Regions from separate parts of the Mesorhizobium sp. M1399 genome, predicted to be linked through region 1. Evidence: predicted binding sites of a transcription regulator. Region 1 holds the regulator's gene; each other region holds the start of a gene.
The links. Region 1 encodes PhoB, which activates phosphate uptake and scavenging genes when phosphate is short. Its sites were predicted from a motif close to TGTCATNNANCTGTCAT; they were not measured.

Region 1 (2,199 bases):
ACGTCAGCGACGCCGACATGCGCGCGCTGGCGGTTCGGGCGCGCGAGAAGGACGGGCCGGAACGCGAAGCCTACCGCAAGGCCGGCGAAGCGCTGGGTTTCGGTCTCGGCTCGCTGTTCGCGCTGATCGATCCGGCACCGGTCGCAATGGTCGGCGCCAGTGCCGCCGCCTTTGATCTGATCGAGCCGGCCTTGCGGAAGGCCATCGCCCAGACCGCCGGCGGCCAGCATTCGGGCTCGATCTCCTTCGATACCGAGCCGAACGAATTGCCGCTGATCCGCGAAGGCTGTGCAATGCGGGCGTTAAGCTTCGTCGACCAGCAGATTTTCGCGCCGGGCGCGCAAATGAGGCCCGGCGTCAGAAAGAACGTAGCCTGACTGGGCGGGTCAATCTTCCCTGATCGCGTAGCCGGCACCGCGGATGGTGCGGATGACATCAGGCATGCGGCCGTTGTTGACGGCTTTGCGCAGCCGCCCGACATGCACGTCGACGGTGCGTTCGTCGATATAGATCGTCTCGCCCCAGACATTATCGAGTAACTGGCTGCGCGAGAAGACGCGGCCCGGATGCCGCATCATGAATTCGAGCAACCGGAATTCGGTCGGCCCGAGCCGGATCTCGGTCTTCTTGCGATACACCCTGTGCGATTCGCGATCGAGCACGATGTCGCCGACCTTCAGCACGCTGGACAGCACTTCCGGCTTGGCGCGGCGCAGCAGCGCCTTGACCCTGGCCATGAATTCCGGTGTCGAAAACGGTTTGACCAGATAGTCGTCGGCGCCGGTCGAAAGACCGCGTACCCGGTCGCTCTCCTCGCCGCGCGCGGTCAGCATGATGATCGGCAGCCGTTCGGTTTCGGGGCGCACCCGCAACCGGCGGCAGAGCTCGATGCCGGAAACCGCTGGTATCATCCAGTCGAGCACCAGAAGATCGGGCACATTCTCCTGCAAACGGATCTCGGCTTCGTCGCCGCGTGTCACCACCTCGACCTGGTAGCCTTCGGATTCGAGATTGTAGCGGAGCAGCACACCCAACGGCTCCTCGTCCTCCACCACCATTATGCGTGGTGCGATCATCGGCTGGGCACCCCCATCATGTCGCCGGTGCGGACATTGTCGTTTCGTCTTGCTTCGGACGATTGACCGGCAATTGCTCGCCGGTCAGCACATAATACGCATTTTCGGCGATGTTGGTGACATGGTCGCCGATCCGCTCCAGATTCTTGGCGCAGAACAGCAGATGCGTGCAAGCGGTGATGTTGCGCGGGTCTTCCATCATGTAGGTCAACAGTTCGCGGAACACCGACGTATATTTGACGTCGATGCGCTCGTCGGCGGCGCGTAGCTTGGCCAACGCGGCCGCATCGCCTGCAGCATACTCCTCGATGACGCCCTGCACCTGGATGAGCACCAGCTGCGCCATCGCATCGATGGAATGCGATAGGTCGCGCGGTGTGACGCTAAGGCCGACCGCACTCACACGCTTGGCGATATTCTTGGCAAGGTCGCCGATGCGTTCGAGATCGCCGGCCATGCGGATCGCCCCGACGACATGGCGCAGATCGTGGGCCATCGGCTGGCGCTTGGCGATCAGGGTGATGGCGCGGTCGTCCAGTTCGCGTTGACGCGCATCCATGATGGCATCGTCGGAAACGACGCGTTGCGCCAGCACGTTGTCAGAATTCAACAGGGCCTTGGTCGCCCCGCCGACCATCGAACCGGCGAGGTCGGCCATGTCGCGGATCAGCTTGCTGATCTGCTCGAGATCCTCGTCGAAAGAAGCGACTGTGTGTTCGCCCATGGTCCTGTCCTCATATGCGTGATCGGAACGGCTCAGCCGAAGCGGCCGGTGATGTAATCCTGCGTGCGCTTCTCGCGGGGCGACGTGAAGATCTTCTCGGTCCGGTCGAACTCTACCAGTTCACCCAGATACATGAAGGCGGTCTGGCGCGATACGCGCGCCGCCTGCTGCATGTTGTGGGTGACGATGACGATCGTGTAGTCGGCTTGCAATTCGTCGATCAGTTCCTCGATCTTGGCGGTCGACAGCGGGTCGAGTGCCGAAGCCGGCTCGTCGAGCAGAATGACTTCCGGCTTCACCGCCACGGTGCGGGCAATACAAAGCCGCTGCTGCTGGCCGCCTGACAGGCTCAAGCCGCTGGCGTTGAGCTTGTCCTTGACCTCGCCCCACAGCGCGGCC
Region 2 (2,199 bases), on a different contig from region 1:
ATGATGCGACAATGCCTTTCGAGCCCATGCCGGCCTCTGTCAGGCCGAGGTGCAGCGCATGGTTGGAACGGGTGGCGAGCTCGGTGTAGACGGCGATCAGATCCTGCACGCCGCTGACCTTGGCCGAGAGGATGATTTTCTCGCGCGCAAGGCCAATCTCTTCGGCCATTTCGGCCGACAGGATCGCCGACTGCACGATCGCTTCGCGCGTCACTTCCTGCGCGGTCAGCGGAAAGCCTTGGGCCTGGTTGTCATCCATCAGCCGGGTCAGCAGCTCCTGGTCGAGCGAACCCCAGTTGACGCCGATGCGCACCGGCTTGTCGTATCGGATCGCCATCTCGACGATCGCCGCGAACTGCCGATCCCTCTTGTCCTTGAAACCGACATTGCCGGGGTTGATGCGGTACTTGGCCAAGGCCTCAGCGCAGGCCGGATGATCGGCCAGGAGCTTGTGGCCGATGTAATGGAAATCGCCGACCAGCGGCACGTCGATCCCGAGCCGCTCCAGTCGCTCGCGGATGGCCGGCACAGCGGCAGCGCTTTCGTCGCGATCGACCGTTATGCGCACGATCTCGGAGCCGGCGCGATGCAGTGCCGCCACTTGCGCCACCGTCTGGTCGACATCGGCCGTGTCGGTGTTGGTCATCGACTGGACGACGACTGGGGCGCCGCCGCCGACCATCACGCCGCCGACGTCGACACCGACCGACCTGCGGCGCGGGAAGGGTGAGGAAAAATATCCGGTCATGCCGGCTGCCTTTAATCTTGAAGGTCCGGGCATGAGGTGGAGGAGCAAAGATGGCTTGTCAATGGCGACTGGCGCGCAGACCTAGCAAATCGGAAATGACAAGACGGCAGCTTGCCGCAAATCCATAAGCGTTTCCGGCAGCATAGAGACATGCCACCGGAAAGAAATCGCGCGCCAGGCGGCGCAGCTAGTCCTGGATGGGCGTCAGTGCGTCGTCGGTTTCGCCTTCAGTTTTTCAATCTCGTCCTTGAGCGCCAGCTTGCGCCGCTTGAGATTCACGATTTCGAGGTCGTCTACCGACGGATGGGTCATCGCATCGTCGATTTCGCGTTCGATGTCGCCGTGTTTCCGCTGCAGCTCATCAAGATGGGATGCAAGAGACATGATTGGTTCTCCCTTTCATGGTTTCCTCGGATTGCAGCCGTCATGGCACGTCCACCGCAGGCTCGCTTCTGTGACGGCATAATGACAGTGTGCCACCATCGCGCACCGATGTCGAATGCTGCGTGGTAGCATTCCACGACAATATGAAATGTGGTATGGGCTGCGCGCCGGTGCAAGAAGACCCCCGGTCCCGCCCAATCAGGCCCATAGTTTGGGCGCCGCAGACGTGCAGACGGTAAAAATGTCCGATCAGGAACAGGCAGATATCCGCCTCGAATATTCCCGGCTGAAGCAGGAACACGCCGATTTCGACGCGGCCATCAATGCGATGATCGCCATGAATTGCGACCCGCTGCAGATCCAGCGCATGAAGAAAAAGAAGCTTTTCCTGAAGGACAGGCTGATGGCGCTGGAAGACAAGATCATTCCAGACATTATCGCTTGAATGGACGCCGGCGCTGGCCTGCTGAAAAGGCGGCCTATGCCGCGATCGAAAGCCGCGCGGCGCGCTCGAGCAACAGCTCTATCAGGTCATCGGTCTTTTCGGTCGAGGTATCGATGGGAACCACCAGGCACATCGTCGCCTCGACCCTGCCCGGCGCCGAAAAGACCGGCGCGGCCAGGCATTTCGTGTAGGCATCGACAAGGCCGGAGGTGACGCAGTAGCCGGCCGACTTGGCCACCGCGATATCGGCTATGAAATCGTCGAGCTGCAACCTGCGGCCGTCCGGCAGTACGAGGTCGTCTTCCGAGACCATATCCTCGATCGCTGCCCTGTCGAAGCCGGCGAGGAGCAGCCGCCCGGAAGCTGTCCAGGGAAGCGGTATTTGCAGACCCGTCGCCGAGCTGATCCTGAATGGCCTGGTTCCCGGGCTTGAATGGACGATGGTGTAGCGGCCGCTTTGCAGCATGCACAGCTCCGAGGTCTCGCCGGACTCGCGTGACAGATGGTCGACTTCCTGCCGCCCTCGCCTGAGCAGGTCGTTGCCCCGCACATAGTCCATTCCGTAGAGATAGAGCTTCTTTCCAAAATAGACCCGATTGCCGTCTCCGGCCATCTCCAGCAG
Region 3 (2,199 bases), on a different contig from region 1:
GCAAATCCATATTGGCGGCGCGGTCGTCCGGATTGAACTTGCCTGTGGTGACGAACTTATAGACATAGTCGAAGCGCTCGTCGTCGCCGAGGTAGAAGACGACACGGCCATCCTTGGCGACGATCGATTCGGCGCCCTCATGCTTGAAGCGGCCCATTGCGGTGCGCTTCTTCGGCACCGAAGTCGGATCCTGGACGTCGACCTCGACGATCCAGCCAAAGCGGTTCGGCTCGTTCGGCTCTTTGCCGATGTCGAAACGGTCGTAATGCGCTGCCCATTCATAAGCACCTTCGGGAATGCCGAGCCGCTTGTAATTGGCCGCTTCCTTGTGGCCTTGCGGCAGCTCGCCCGAGAAATAGCCGTGGATGTTCTCCTCGGCCATGACATAGGTGCCCCACGGCGTGACGCCGCCGGCACAATTGTTGACGGTGCCGACGACTTTCGTGCCGGTCGGGTCGGCGCTGGTCTTGACGCGGTCGTGGCCGGCGACGGGGCCGGACAGCGCGATCTCGGTGTTGGAGGTGATGCGGCGGTTGAGCTTGCCGTCGCGAACGACCTGCCATTTGCCGGCTTCCTTGCGGATCTCGACAATGGTGCCGCCATGCGCGGCCATCTCGACGTCGACTTGTTCCTTGCTGAGAGGCGCCTGCTTGGCTTTGCCATCGACGATGGTGACGAGGCCCGGAAACATCAGGTGCGGATTGGTGTATTCGTGGTTGACCACCAGCAGGCCGTGCTCGGCCGAGCCGTCGATCGGGATATAACCGACATAGTCATTGTTGTAGCCGAATTGTCTGGCCTGGGCTTCCGCCGACTGTTTTGTCGGATCGAATTCCGGCGAATCGGCGAACAGCGGATCGCCCCAGCGCAGCAGCACGTCGGCGTCATAACCGGGTGCAACGTGATGCTTGTCGTCGATGCCGGCCTCGAGCTCGTCGAAAGCGAAGGCGGAGCCTTCGGCGGCGCGGGCGTTGTCGGCGGTGATCAGCGCCAGCGGGCTGACGGTAGCGGCTATGGCCGAGACGGCAAGCGAGCCGTTGAGGAAGCCGCGGCGCGAGAACCGCGCGGCGATGATCTCACCCATGGTGCGGTTGTCGCTGGGATTGGCTCCTGGCCCATCGTTTTCCTCGAGCAGGCTGGTGCGGAAATGGGCGTCAGGGGTGCGATGTTCGGTCATAGGGGCCTGCCTCTGGCTGGATGGATTGCTGGAGCGTGTTGCCTGGCCAATCCGGTATCGCCGGCAGGTCACAGTTTGATGACATGCCGGCTAATTGCCATCTGCGATTTCGTGCCCAACATCAGCCCCGCTTGACCGCGACCGGCGCTTCGGAAACAAGAGCTGCGGCAGGCGCGCAAGGACCGCATCGGGAGGAGCAAAAAGTGAGTTTCTGGGGACTTGGGCAGCTCTGCATTTCGACAGTGATCTTCCTGCTTGCGGCGACGGCGGCGAAGCAATGGGGACTGGCGCCGAGCTTTGGCAAGATCGTGCTGACGTTGGCGCTCTATTCGCTCGGCAATCTGATCATGCTGAGGCTGATCCGTGAATTCGGCATGTCGGTGTCGTTCAGCCTGTCAGCGGTGATCCAGCTGGTGTCGGTGAATGTGGTGGCGCTGGTCTTCTTCGGCGAGCGCGTCAATGCCTTGCAGGCGACCGGCATCGTGCTTGCCATCGCAGCTGTGGCGCTGATCACGCTCGGACCCTATCTGCAAAGGCTGTAACTGCGATCGGGCCGATGAAGAAGACCGCAAGCAGACTGCGCAACTGGCTGGAGTTCCCGGTTCTGCTGGCCGGGCTGATCATTGCCGGCGGGCTGTGGGGGTTCGAGGAGCTAATGGAGATGGCGCGGGCCACTACGCCGCATGCCTTCGATACCGAAATCCTGCTTGCCTTCCGCAAGGCCGGCCAACCCGACAATCCGATCGGACCGGCGTGGCTGGAAGGAGCGATGCGCGACATCACCAGCCTCGGCAGCGCCAGCGTGTTGGTGCTGATCACGGCAGCAATGATCGTCTATCTGCTCCTCATCCGCAGGCCAGGCGCGGCGCTTCTCATGTTCATCGCGGTAGCGGGCGGCCAGGTCCTGTCAAGCGTGCTCAAGTTCGATATAGATCGGCCGCGCCCCGATCTGGTCTCGCATCTCGCCGACGTGGCATCACTTTCGTTTCCGAGCGGCCACGCCATGCTGTCGGCGGTGACAT
Region 4 (2,199 bases), on a different contig from region 1:
TTCTTGTGCCTGTTCGCCGAAGCCGGATACATCGGCTGCGCTCTGTCCATCGAACAGCTCGCCGAGTTGCATCGTGTTCAGGGTGGCTGTCGCCGTGCCCGTCAGTTTCGCCATGCTGTCATTGGCGCTGACTATGCGTGTGCCATCGCAAACGATCAGCCCTTCGACCGCGGCATTGGCGAGATCGTGCATGCGATCGGCCTCGAGCCTCTGCCGGCGAAAGCGCAGGTCGATCCACAGCGCGGCGCCTGACAGCACAAGGATTACCAGGCTGGCGACCGCTGCGGCAAAGGCCTGGGAAATGGGCTCGATGGAATGTTCGGATATTTCAATCGAGGAATCCGGAATGATCGACACCGCGCCCATCGCGATGAAATGCAAGCTGCAAATCGCCAGCGTCAAAAGCGCGGCGCCACCAAGTGTTGCGAGCGCGGACGGGCGGCGCAAGACGACAAGGAGCGCCATTGCCGCGAGCGTCCCGCCGGCCAGAAGCGATATCGCGACAAGGAGCAGGTTCCATACGATCCGGCCCTCGACCTCGAACGCCGCCATGCCGATGTAGTGCATCGTCGCGATGGCACCACCGAGAATGGCACCGCCGACGAGGAAATGGTCGATGCCGCGGCGCAAGGTGGCAACCCACATCCCAAGCGCGGTCAGGATGACGGCGGCGGCAAGCGAAAAGGCGGATAATCCCGGATTGTATGCGTTTGGTATTCCCGGCGTAAACGCAGTCATGGCGATGAAATGCGTCGCCCATATGCCGAACCCGGTCGAAGTTGCGGCGATCATTAGCCAGACAAGCCGGTTTCGGTTGGTCGATCGGCCGACGTGCTTAAGGAGATTTACTGCAGAGAAGCAAGAAATGCCGCAGACGAGGGCGGCAAGTGCGACCAGTCTCAGGTCGTGCTGACTTACAATACAATTATAGACCGTCAGCATCCTGGGTTCACTCGGTCTGCCAAATAACAGGGGAGGTGTGACTGATTAGCTCTTGGAGATTTTAACGAATGGTTAACCCGCGGGCCATGAGGCGGGCCTTTTCGGGGGAAAACCGATGCGCTCCGCCGAGAAGGCGGTGATGTAGTTCCTGGCGACGCTTTCGGTAGCGAGCGCACTTTAGCCGGAAGCGATGTTCATTGACCCGCAACAAAACCGTTGTCCGATTGTCATCAGCGCCACATATTGGCTTTGCGAGAGTGCCCCTTTCGCCAATGACAAACGGGAGATGAAACATGAAGTTCTTCGGCTTCGCGGCCGGTGTTGCCGCCACCTTGACCCTGCTTTCCACCACCTCCGCCTTCGCCGTCACGCAGATCAGCTGGTGGCACGCCATGACCGGCGCCAACGCCGAGGTCGTCGCCAAGATCTCCAAGGATTTCAACGCCAGCCAGAGCGACTATGAGCTCGTTCCGGTGTTCAAGGGCACCTATCCGGAGACGCTGAATGCCGGCATCGCCGCTTTCCGCGCCGGCCAGGCGCCCGATATCCTCCAGGTGTTCGACGTCGGCACCGGCGTGATGATGGCGGCCGAGGGTGCGATCAAGCCGGCGGCCGATGTGCTGACCAGTGCCGGGATGACCTTTGACAAGAGCCAGTATCTGCCCGGCATCGTCGGCTATTATTCGAAGCCGGACGGCACCATGCTGTCGTTCCCTTACAACTCCTCGTCGCCGATCCTCTACTACAACAAGGACATTTTCCAGAAGGCGGGCCTCGACGTGAACAGCCCGCCCCAGACCTGGAACGAGGTGTGGGAAGCTGCCAGGAAGATCAAGACGAGCGGCGCCGCCCCTTGCGGCTATACCTCGACCTGGCTGACCTGGATCCATCTGGAGAATTTCGCGGCGTGGAATGACGTGCCTTGGGCCACTCGGCAGAACGGCCTGGCCGGCGGCGATGTCGAACTCAAGATCAATGCGCCGATTTTCGTCAACCACTTCCAGGCACTCGCGGACCTGGCCAAGGACGGCACGTTCAAGTATGGCGGGCGCACCTCCGAAGCCAAGCAGATATTCCTCGCCGGCGAATGCGGCATCTTCACCGAATCGTCGGGCGGCCTCGGCGATATCGTCAAGTCCGGCATGAACTATGGCATCGGCCAGCTTCCCTACGATAGCGACGCCAAGGGCGCACCACAGAACACCACGCCGGGCGGTGCCAGCCTGTGGGTGTTCGGCAACAAGTCGGACGAGGAAT

Region 2: a site for PhoB is predicted at 1,203-1,219, ahead of NKH05_RS04670 (YdcH family protein). Genes of this name have one in related genera too.
Region 3: a site for PhoB is predicted at 1,245-1,261, ahead of NKH05_RS08825 (PhoX family protein). Genes of this name have one in related genera too.
Region 4: a site for PhoB is predicted at 1,157-1,173, ahead of ugpB (sn-glycerol-3-phosphate ABC transporter substrate-binding protein UgpB). Genes of this name have one in related genera too.

Annotation. Positions count from the first base shown of each region.
Region 1 is NZ_JAMYKZ010000025.1:11,210-13,408, reverse strand. Features, by position in the region: gene NKH05_RS29340 (ROK family protein) at 1-377, shown strand, start outside; gene phoB (phosphate regulon transcriptional regulator PhoB) at 387-1,076, opposite strand; gene phoU (phosphate signaling complex protein PhoU) at 1,093-1,800, opposite strand; gene pstB (phosphate ABC transporter ATP-binding protein PstB) at 1,833-2,199, opposite strand, start outside.
Region 2 is NZ_JAMYKZ010000002.1:444,099-446,297, reverse strand. Features, by position in the region: gene ispG (flavodoxin-dependent (E)-4-hydroxy-3-methylbut-2-enyl-diphosphate synthase) at 1-748, opposite strand, end outside; gene NKH05_RS04670 (YdcH family protein) at 953-1,132, opposite strand; gene NKH05_RS04665 (YdcH family protein) at 1,374-1,577, shown strand; gene NKH05_RS04660 (IclR family transcriptional regulator) at 1,612-2,199, opposite strand, start outside.
Region 3 is NZ_JAMYKZ010000004.1:345,857-348,055, forward strand. Features, by position in the region: gene NKH05_RS08825 (PhoX family protein) at 1-1,177, opposite strand, end outside; gene NKH05_RS08830 (hypothetical protein) at 1,381-1,719, shown strand; gene NKH05_RS08835 (phosphatase PAP2 family protein) at 1,734-2,199, shown strand, end outside.
Region 4 is NZ_JAMYKZ010000015.1:49,223-51,421, reverse strand. Features, by position in the region: gene NKH05_RS24620 (bifunctional diguanylate cyclase/phosphodiesterase) at 1-942, opposite strand, end outside; gene ugpB (sn-glycerol-3-phosphate ABC transporter substrate-binding protein UgpB) at 1,236-2,199, shown strand, end outside.